DNA from 3 places in the Geobacillus sp. PK12 genome. Region 1 is predicted to be linked to each of the others. Evidence: predicted binding sites of a transcription regulator. Region 1 holds the regulator's gene; each other region holds the start of a gene.
What was found. Region 1 encodes LexA, which represses DNA repair genes until DNA is damaged. Its sites were predicted from a motif close to CGAACATATGTTCG; they were not measured.

Region 1 (3,676 bases):
CTTGACGAAAAAGGACACCCGACGATGGAGCTGAACGATCGCGGCGGCTATTTCGATTTGGCGCCGACCGATCTTGGGGAAAACTGCCGGCGCGACATTGTGCTCGAGCTTGAGGAAATGGGGTTTGAAATCGAAGCGTCCCATCATGAAGTCGCCCCGGGCCAGCATGAGATCGATTTTAAATACGCCCATGCGATTAAAGCGTGCGACGACATTCAAACGTTTAAGCTCGTCGTCAAAACGATCGCCCGCAAACATGGATTGCATGCGACCTTTATGCCGAAGCCGATTTTTGGGATTAACGGTTCAGGAATGCATTGCAACCTGTCGCTGTTCCGCAACGGTGAAAACGCCTTTTTCGATCCGAACGGCGACTTGCAGTTGAGCGATACGGCACGGCAGTTTATCGCCGGTGTGCTGAAGCATGCGCCGAACTTTACGGCGGTGACGAACCCGACCGTCAACTCGTACAAGCGGCTTGTTCCAGGCTATGAAGCGCCGTGCTACGTCGCTTGGTCGGCGCGCAACCGCAGCCCGCTCATCCGCATTCCAGCTTCGCGCGGCATGAGCACGCGCATTGAGGTGCGCAGCGTTGACCCGTCGGCCAACCCATACTTGGCCATGGCGGTGCTTTTAGCCGCTGGGCTTGACGGCATTCGCAACAAGCTCACTCCTCCGGCGCCAGTGGATCGAAACATTTACGTCATGACGAAAGAAGAACGGCTCGAAGAAGGCATTGTCGATTTGCCGGCAACGCTCTATGAAGCGTTGGAAAACTTGAAGTCCGATGAAGTGATGATTCACGCGCTCGGCAAACATTTATTCGAGCATTTCGTCGAAGCGAAAGAAATCGAGTGGGATATGTATCGGACAACGGTTCATCAATGGGAATTGGACCAATATATGGAACTCTACTGATTCATAAAAAAGCTGCCCCGTTTTTTTCAGGGCAGCTTTTTTATGGGCGCAGGCCGGCACGAGTCAGTCGAACAGGCGATAGACGCCGATCACTTTGCCGAGAATCGTGCAGTCGCGGACGATGATCGGCTCAAGATGGGCGTTTTCCGGCTGCAGGCGGATGTGGTCTTTTTCCTTGAAAAACCGCTTCACCGTCGCCTCGTTGTCTTCCGTCATGGCGACGACGATGTCGCCGTTGTTGGTCGATGACTGCTGGCGGACGATGACGTAGTCGCCGTCGAGAATGCCGGCTTCGATCATGCTGTCGCCCATCACTTCAAGCATAAACAGCTGCTCCTCGCCGGCGGCGAGCCGCTTCGGCAGCGGAAAGTAGCCTTCGATGTTTTCCACCGCTGTAATCGGTTGACCGGCCGTCACCTTGCCGATGATCGGCACCGAGATGATCTCCTCTTTTTCTCTCTCCTTGGCCATATCGTTGTCCAAAATTTCAATGGCGCGCGGCTTTGTCGGGTCGCGGCGGATGTACCCTTTGCTTTCTAGGCGCGCGAGATGCCCGTGGACCGTCGAACTTGACGCCAGTCCAACCGCTTCCCCAATTTCCCGCACCGACGGAGGATAGCCTTTTGTTTTTACTTCCTGTTTAATAAACTCTAAAATTTGCTGTTGTCGTTTTGACAGTTTCGTCATGGTTTCACACCTCTCGCCACATCATTTGCCTTCATTATACCATGCGGAAGACGAAAAAACAAACATAAGTTCGAGTTTTTTTATTGACACAAACAAATGTTCTTGACTATAATGAAGGAAAGCGAACAAACATTCTAGAAAGGGTGGGGAGAATGGGGAGAACGTTGCTGCACTATGTTTTGTTTTCATTTTTGTTTGCGCTCGTGTTGGCAGGGTTCGTTTACGCCAGCAGCCCGGTCGATAAAAAAGAATACGTGACGATCACGGTCGCTCCCGGCGATACGCTTTGGGGGCTGGCAAAACAGTACGAACAGGAACACCATATGCCGCCTGATGAGTTCATCCGCTGGGTCGTCGATGTCAACCATTTGCCGAGCCCGCGTCTTGCCGCCGGTGAACAAATTGTCATTCCTGTGTTAAAATCAAAGCAGGGCGGCTCGGTGGCCGTCAATCAGTGATGGAAAGAAGGGATTGGCCATGAGGGCGGTCATTTACTGCCGAGTCAGCACGGACAAAGCTGAACAGGAAACGTCGCTCGCGAGGCAACGAGATGAGCTCGAGCGACTGGCGGCCGAGTGTGGATTTGAAGTCGTTAAAGTGATCGCCGAGCAGGCGAGCGGTTATGAAGCCGACCGCGACGGCGTGTTGGAGCTGCTTTCGCTTTGCGAGGAAGGCGAGGTCGATGTGCTGCTCATTCAAGATGAAACGCGGCTTGGGCGCGGCCATGCGCGCATGGCGGTGCTGCATTGCTTGAAAAAGCAAGGGGTGAAAATATACAGCGCCAGCCACCGCGGGGAGATGCCGCTGTCGGAGGCCGATGAGATGGTGTTATCCATCATCGCGATTGTCGAGGAGTACCAAAGAAAAATACATAACGCCAAAATTAAGCGTGGCATGCAGCGAGCCATCGCCAGCGGCTACCGACCGGAGCGGAACCTAAGGCGCCGGGGCGAAAACGCCGGGCGCGATCGAATTGATCTGCCGGTTGAGGAGATCGTCCGCTTGCGCGAGCGCGGACTGACGTTTGCCGATATCGCCGCGACGATGCGAAGCTTCGGTTACGAGGCGTCCAAGGCGACCGTCCATCGGCGTTACCAGGAATATATGGACGAGCAACAAAGGCGGCGTTGATCGTGTACTGCGCCTGACCCTAAAGCGGCGAGCGGGCAAAGGAAGCCAAGATGCCATCGTTGCCATCTTCCCGGTTGATCAGATAAGATAAAACAGAGTGAGAATATGGCAGATAGGAGAAGATGATCAATGCTTGCCAAACATAAATTAGCCCGCATCAATGAACTGGCGAAAAAAGCGAAAACGGCCGGCTTGTCGGCCGAAGAGGCCTTCGAGCAAGCGAAGCTGCGCCGTGAGTACATTCAAGCGTTCCGCAAGGCGATGACCGATATGCTCCATACAGTGACCGTCATTGACCCGAACGGCAACGACGTGACGCCGAAAAAATTAAAGGAAAGCCAGCGGCGGCGCTTCCATTAAACGGTCGAAAGAGGGGTGGCTCGGAAAATAACGTTGTACAAGCCGATCGATTTTCTATATGATAGTAAATGACACCATGTTGATGAAAGGGAGGAAGACGATGGCGCATTCAATCGAGGAGTTGGCGATTACGACGATTCGAACGCTGTCGATTGACGCGATCGAAAAAGCGAAATCCGGGCACCCGGGCATGCCGATGGGCGCGGCGCCGATGGCGTACACGCTTTGGACGAAATTTATGAATCATAACCCGGCGAATCCAAACTGGTTCAACCGCGACCGGTTTGTCTTGTCAGCCGGGCACGGGTCGATGTTATTGTACAGCTTGCTTCATTTAAGCGGCTACGACGTATCGATGGATGATTTGAAACAATTCCGTCAATGGGGAAGCAAAACGCCGGGCCATCCGGAATACGGCCATACGCCGGGCGTGGAAGCGACGACGGGACCGCTTGGCCAAGGGATCGCGATGGCGGTCGGCATGGCGATGGCGGAGCGGCATTTGGCCGCTACATACAACCGCGACGGGTTTGAGATTATCAATCATTATACGTACGCCATTTGCGGCGATGGCGATTTG
Region 2 (3,676 bases), on a different contig from region 1:
AGCACTCCTGCGATTTTTCGCGCCGTTTCTTTATTCAATGTCGTCCACTCTCCTCGCTCCCGCCTACACCATGCAAAAACGGTTACAGTTTTAATTTTGCCTGAACCGGGGAAAATATAATCGCCCTGTCGATAAAAAAGCTGCCCGGAATTGGATGGACTTGCATCCGGACAGCCGCGCGGCTTTTTGCTTATCTTTATGAAACACCGTAGTTCTCTTAAGGAAAGCGAGCGCCAAGTGAGAACAGGCAGGCGGAATCGGCCCGCTTTGAGAGGGATGCGCCTCCCCTCGACGAACAGGGGAAACAGGAATCAATGTTTCATTTTCGCCGCCAGTTCCAACAGCTCTTTGGCATGCCGTTTCGTCAATTCCGTCATCTCGACGCCGGAAATCATCCGCCCGATTTCTTTCACTTTCTCCTCCTCATTGAGCTTCCTCACGACTGTTTTCGTCCGTTCCCCATCCGTCTCTTTGGCGATCAACAAGTGCGTGTCCGCCATCGCAGCGACTTGCGGCAGATGGGAAATGCAAAGCACTTGCGACTGGCTGGCGATGCGGTAAATTTTTTCCGCCATTGCCTGGGCGACGCGTCCGCTGACACCGGTGTCGACCTCATCAAAAACAATCGACGTCACTCCTTGATGTTTGGAAAAAATCGTTTTCAACGCCAGCATAATGCGCGACAGCTCGCCGCCGGAAGCGACTTTGACGAGCGGTTTTAACGGCTCGCCGACGTTCGTCGAAATGTAAAACTCGACGACATCGATGCCGTCTTCTTGGAACCTAACCGGCACGCCGTCGACCAAGGGGGCGTCAAGCGATCCTTCGCGCTTGGCAAATACGATGTCAAATTTCGTTTTGTCCATGTACAAGTCTTTCAGTTCTTGATGAATGCGCTCAATCAGGCGCTGGGCATATGTTTGCCGAACAGCGGTGACGTTTTTCGCCTCCGTAAGCAACTCGTCCGTCACCAGAGCGAGCTGCTGCTTAAGCTCATGCACATGCGTTTCGCGATTTTCGATTGTCTCGATTTCCTCGGCGATCGTCTCGGCATAGTGCAAAATATCGGCGATCGTCGCCCCGTATTTTCGTTTGAGCTGCCCGATTTCCGCGAGACGGCTTTCAATGGCATCGAGCCGCTCTGGGTCGTACTCCATCTCCTCAATTTGATCGCGCAGCTTGTACATGACTTCCTCGAGCAAATAGTAGCAGTTCGACGTCGTTTCATGCGCATCTTTGAGCGCTGCATCCATGCCTGCGACGTCATCGAGATGGCGCATCGCCTCCCCGATCGAATCAAGTCCGCGTCCCTCTCCGGAGAGGGCCTCATAACTTTTCTGCAGCGCGGTATAAATTTTTTGAAAATTGACGATGCGAACTTTTTCCTCCATCAGCCGCTCGTCCTCGCCCGGCTCGAGCGCCGCCTGTTCGATTTCGCGCAACTGAAACGTCAACAAATCAAGCCGGTGCGCCATTTGCTGTTCATTTTCGCTCAGCTTTTTCAATTTTTTTCCGAGCTCCTCATACCGCTCGTAGACGGCGCGGTAGCGAGCAAGCGCCTCTGCTGCCTCTAGGCCGCCGAACTCGTCTAAAAGCGGCAGATGGCGGGACGGATCCATCAGTTCTTGATGTTCATGCTGGCCGTGAATATCCACAAGCGTCGCCCCGATGTCGCGCAGCACCGCCGTCGTGACGAGCTTGCCGTTAATGCGGCAGACGCTTTTGCCGTTGGCGAAAATATCGCGGCGCAACACGATCATGCCGTCGCTGGCGTCGATGCCAACGTCTGCGCATTTTTGCCAGCATGGATGGCGGTCATCATCAAGCAAAAACAGCCCTTCGATTTCCGCCTTTTCCGCCCCAAAGCGGACAAATTCAGCGGAGCCGCGTCCGCCGATCAACAAATGAATCGCGTCGATGATGATCGATTTGCCGGCTCCCGTTTCGCCGGTTAACACCGTCAGCCCTTTGTCGAACGACAACGAGAGCGACTCGATAATGGCGAAATTTTTAATCGACAGCTCGGCGAGCATTTCACCACTCCTTGCCTGTCCGATTCATTCCACTTTTGATTATAGCACATATGTTCGAATTTGCAAACGAGGACCGCCCTGTCGTTCCGTCCTTGAACGCAGAACGGGAGCTGGGTCGGTCCTCGCCTAGAGCATGGACAACAGCTGGTCGGACACTTTTTCCGCATCTTTCGGCGTCCGGCAAATGATCAGGCACGTATCGTCGCCGCAAATCGTACCGACGATTTCGTTCCAATCCAAATTGTCGAGCAAGACGCCGACGGCATGGGCGTTGCCCGGCAACGTCCGCAACACAAGCAAGTTGCCCGTTCCGTCAAGCTTCACAAACACATCAACAAGCGCCCGCTTCAGCTTTTGCAGCGGATTGAAGCGCTGGTCGGACGGAAGGCTGTACTTGTAGCGTCCGTTGGCCATCGGCACTTTGACGAGCTGCATTTCTTTAATGTCGCGCGAGACAGTCGCTTGGGTGACGTTAAAGCCAGCTTCTCTCAGCCGGTCGACAAGCTCGTCTTGCGTTTCAATGTCATGGTTCATAATGATTTCGCGAATTTTAATATGCCTTTGCCCTTTGTTCACACTGCGCCACCTCTTTGCTTGCAAAATGCCACGCTGTTGTTTCCCGCCTCTATTCGCCATGCCCCTCTGTCCTGTCGCCACGTAGATGGGCGTGCGCCTCACGTACGATATGTGCGATCGGCATCGACAGACGGTTTTCCCCTTTGCGATTTTCTCCCGAATAAACGGCGTGAAGCAAAAACTCAATGTTGCCATCGCCGCCGGTAATCGGTGAATACGTTAAATGAAGAACATCGAACCCTTCCGCACAGGCGAATTGAATGATCGATTCGAGCACTTCCTCGTGAATGTTCGGGTCGCGAACAATCCCCTTTTTGCCGACCTTTTCCCTGCCGGCTTCAAACTGCGGCTTGACGAGCGCAATCACATCGCCGCCCGGCACCATGACCGTCTTGACGACCGGCAAAATGAGCCGCAGCGAAATAAACGAGACATCGATGACAGCTACTTCCGGCAGCCCTTTCGTAAACTGATCCGGCGTCACGTAGCGGAAGTTCGTCCGCTCCATCACAACGACGCGCTCGTCTTGACGCAGCTTCCAAGCAAGCTGGTTGTAGCCGACATCGACGGCATACGTCAGCTTCGCCCCATGCTGCAAGGCGCAGTCGGTGAAACCGCCGGTCGACGCGCCGATGTCAAGAACAATTTTATTTTCCACGCGAATATGAAACTCGCGCAACGCTTTTTCCAGTTTCAACCCACCGCGGCTGACGTACGGAAGCGGGTTGCCTTTCACCTCAAGCGGAATGTCAACCGGCACTTTTTCCCCGGGCTTATCGAGTCGAACGTCGTTTGAATAGACAAGCCCGGCCATGATCGCCCGCTTCGCCTTTTCTCGCGTTTCCGCCAGCCCTCGTTCGACAAGCAGCACATCGAGCCGTTCTTTTTTTCCTTTCATGTCTCAAGCCCTTTTCTGTTTTCTTGGCACCATCGTTTTGATGCGGTCGATGATATGGGTCGACGTCAGCCCGATTTCATTGAGCAGCTCGCTGACGCTTCCATGTTCGATAAAGCGGTCCGGGATGCCCATCCGTTCGATGACCGCTCCGTGATAACCATGATCATGA
Region 3 (3,676 bases), on a different contig from region 1:
AACGCCGATGGACATTATTAAACATAGTTGCGATTACTATGGAAGCAGCTTTCAAGGGAGAAAAGAAGGAACAAAAGCCGTCATTGGCATCACCCATAAAGCGCCGATCGCCATTGAACCAGCCAATGAAATTTACGTATTTCCAACCGCCTCTCCGCGTGACTCCCGCTGCGTTTGGCTCTCGCACATGCACGTTTATCGGTATGAGCCTGCCAAATATGAGCGGACCATCGTTTATTTCCGCAACGGAAAAAGCATATCCCTCGATGTTTCCTGCAAATCGTTCATCAACCAGTTATACCGAACGGCTCAACTGCGGACAAAATTATCCGAGCGGATGGAAGCGAGGGAGCGCAAACTCCAATACATATTTCGCATGCAGCAAGAAAAACAGAGTTAGCTGAATAAATTGATAAAAATGGTTTTTCCTAAAGATGAGTTCAAATTAGGCGCCTGGACGTGTAAAATAAAGATATAAACGGCATTTGAATGGGGAATAGACATGGATATGGAAACAATCAAACAATGGTTCACGCTCGACAGCATCCTTTCCCTGCTCGAACAATACCGCTCTTTCGGCGTGCTTCCCGGCATCGCAGCGACGTTGCTTGAGTCGTTTTTTCCCATTTTGCCCATGTTCGTCTTCGTGATGGCGAACGCAGCGGCGTTTGGACTATGGAAAGGGTTTCTGATCTCTTGGCTAGGCGCTTCACTTGGCTCGCTCATCGTGTTTTGGCTGACGCGGAAAGTGGGGCAGAAGCGTTTTTTTCACTTTGTCCGCCGCCACCCGAAAGTGCGGCAGTTTATGCATTGGATTGAGCGACACGGATTTGGTCCGCTGTTTTTGTTGTATTGCTTTCCGTTCACCCCATCGGCGCTTGTCAATATTGTTGCCGGACTGTCGCGCATCAGCCGCCAGCAGTTTGTATTGGCGGTGCTGCTAGGAAAGATGATCATGGTGTTTACCATCAGTTTTATCGGCTATGACTTGAAGGCGCTCATCCGTCAGCCGCTGCGCACGGCGATGATCGCCGCAGTCGTTCTGTTGCTTTGGTACGCCGGAAAACGGGTGGAAGCGCGATTTTCGTTGACGGAAGAACAAGGCGGCGAGGAGGGCGGGGAGTGACCAAGCAAAAAGAAAAACGAGGCCGCCGATGGCCATGGTTTGTTGCCGTTTGTGTTGTCGCCACGCTTCGGTTGTTCGTGTTCAGCAATTACGTGGTGGAAGGAAAATCGATGATGCCGACGCTAGAGAGCGGCAATTTGCTGATCGTCAATAAGCTTTCCTACGACATCGGGCCTATTCGCCGGTTCGACATTATCGTTTTTCACGCCAACAAAAAGGAAGATTACGTCAAGCGGGTTATCGGCCTGCCTGGCGATCGGATCGCGTACAAAAATGACATCTTGTATGTCAACGGAAAAAAAGTTGACGAACCGTATTTGCGCCCGTATAAGCAAAAGCTGCTTGACGGCAGGCTGACCGGGGATTTTACGCTTGAGGAGGTGACCGGGAAAACACGGGTGCCTCCCGGCTGCATTTTCGTTCTTGGCGACAACCGGCTTAGCAGCTGGGACAGCCGCCATTTTGGGTTTGTCAAAATCAACCAAATTGTCGGCAAGGTGGACTTTCGCTACTGGCCGTTTAAACAGTTCGCCTTTCAATTTTAACCTTAATCTCGAAAGAAGTCTTCCGCTTCTATAACGAAGTGAAGCTTCAGAGACCAATAAATGGATCCTTCGAAGCGAGGTTGTTCAGTCGTCCGACAGTCGCTGACATGTCGGCTGGATCCACAAAAAGAAACAAACGTTAACGTTTCAGATTGCCTCTATATAACCCGCGGCCGGAAGGGCGTTTTTTTCTTCCCAAAAGCGAACATACGTGCTAAAATAAAACAAATAAAGGAAACGAATGGTGGTGGATACAATGTCGCTGCGGTTTTTGCTCGGACGGTCAGGAAGTGGGAAAACGGCTGTCTGCCTCGAAGAAATTCGCCGCCAGTTGCAAGAGGATCCAAAAGGAAGGGTGATCGTCTATCTCGTTCCGGAGCAAATGACATTTCAATGCGAATACGCGTTGATACATACCGAGGGAGTGGACGGGATGATTCGCGCCCAAGTGTTCAGCTTCACCCGTCTCGCTTGGCGCGTGCTGCAGGAAACAGGCGGCATGACCCGGTACCACATTCATGATGTTGGCGTGCAGATGATGATCCGCAAAATTATTGAGCAACGCAAACAAGAGCTGAAACTGTTTGGCCGCGCGGCGGACAAACATGGGTTTATCGAGCAGCTGAACGAAATGATCACCGAATGCAAACGGTATTGCCTGACGCCGGGCGAACTCCGCCGACATGCTGAGGCGTTCGAGGATGGGCCTGATCAACCGGGCCGCCGCTTGCTCGCTGACAAGTTGAGCGATGTCGCGCTTGTGTATGAGGAACTTGAGAAAAGTCTTTCCGGCCACTATCTTGATTCGGAAGATTATTTGCGCTTGCTCGCTGAGCATATTCCGCGCTCAAGTTATTTGCGGGATGCCGATATTTACATCGACGGCTTTCATCATTTCGCGCCGCAAGAATATATGATCATCGAACAGCTTCTTCGCCATTGCCGGCGCGTCACCGTTTGTTTGACGATCGACCGCCCGTATGACGACGGAATGCCGGACGAACTTCATCTCTTTTATTTGCCGGCGCAAACGTACCGCCAGCTGAGGGAGTTGGCGCTAAGCAATGACATTGCGATCGAAGAGCCGATCGTGCTTTCGGCCAACCGACGCCATGAAGACAGGGCGCTCGTTCATCTTGAGGCGCAATTTCACCGACGCCCGTTGCTTCCATATGGTGCAAAGACCGATGCCGTCCATCTTTATGAGGCGTCCAATCGCCGAGCGGAAATCGAAGCGGTCGCACGCGAAATCATCCGCCTTGTCCGCGATGAAGGGGCGCGCTATCGCGACATTGCGCTGATCATCCGCCAGACGGAGGCGTACCGCGATCTGGTAAAAACGGTGTTTTTTGATTTTGGGATCCCGTATTTTATGGATGAAAAAGAACCGATGCACCACCACCCGCTCATTGAACTCGTGCGCGCTGCCTTAGAGACGGTCGTGACGCGTTGGCGATATGAAGCGGTGTTTCGGGCGGTGAAAACGGATTTGCTTTTTCCAACGGACGGCGATCTGCACATGTGGCGCGAGGCGGCCGACAAGCTCGAAAACTATGTGCTTGCTTACGGAATCAAAGGGGATAAGTGGACAAACAATGAGCGCTGGGCGTATCGGCGCTATCAGGCGCTTGACGGTTTGAACGTACCACAAACGGATGAAGAGCGGCAGTTTGAGGACATGCTCAATGAATGGCGCGAGGCGTTGGCCGCTCCGCTTCGCCGGTTGGAGCGCCGTCTGCGCCGGGCGGAGGACGGACGCGGGTTTTGTATGGCATTATATCTGTTTTTGGAAGAATTGCAGATTCCAAAAAAACTAGAGAAAATGAGCGCGCAAGCGGAAGCGGACGGCCGCCTCGTTGAAGCGCGCCAGCATGAACAGGCGTGGAACGCCGTCGTCGATTTGCTTGACCAATATGTAGAAATGCTCGGGACAGAATCACTGCCGCTCGCTGAGTTTGTCAAGATTATCGAGGCTGGGCTCGATCGGTTGGAGTTCTCCCTTGTG

Region 2: the regulator LexA is predicted to act here: its motif matches at 2,077-2,090, upstream of recN (DNA repair protein RecN).
Region 3: the regulator LexA is predicted to act here: its motif matches at 1,874-1,887, upstream of addB (helicase-exonuclease AddAB subunit AddB).

What each region holds. Positions count from the first base shown of each region.
Region 1 is NZ_SDKL01000056.1:15,173-18,848, forward strand. It holds gene glnA (type I glutamate--ammonia ligase) at 1-918, shown strand, start outside; gene lexA (transcriptional repressor LexA) at 982-1,605, opposite strand; gene yneA (cell division suppressor protein YneA) at 1,758-2,063, shown strand; gene ETR37_RS15365 (YneB family resolvase-like protein) at 2,083-2,736, shown strand; gene ETR37_RS15370 (DUF896 domain-containing protein) at 2,866-3,096, shown strand; gene tkt (transketolase) at 3,197-3,676, shown strand, end outside.
Region 2 is NZ_SDKL01000013.1:157,645-161,320, reverse strand. It holds gene spoIVB (SpoIVB peptidase) at 1-38, opposite strand, end outside; gene recN (DNA repair protein RecN) at 312-2,033, opposite strand; gene ahrC (transcriptional regulator AhrC/ArgR) at 2,160-2,609, opposite strand; gene ETR37_RS06960 (TlyA family RNA methyltransferase) at 2,659-3,507, opposite strand; gene dxs (1-deoxy-D-xylulose-5-phosphate synthase) at 3,511-3,676, opposite strand, start outside.
Region 3 is NZ_SDKL01000002.1:87,937-91,612, forward strand. It holds gene ETR37_RS00875 (competence protein ComK) at 1-400, shown strand, start outside; gene ETR37_RS00880 (TVP38/TMEM64 family protein) at 503-1,126, shown strand; gene lepB (signal peptidase I) at 1,123-1,671, shown strand; gene addB (helicase-exonuclease AddAB subunit AddB) at 1,928-3,676, shown strand, end outside.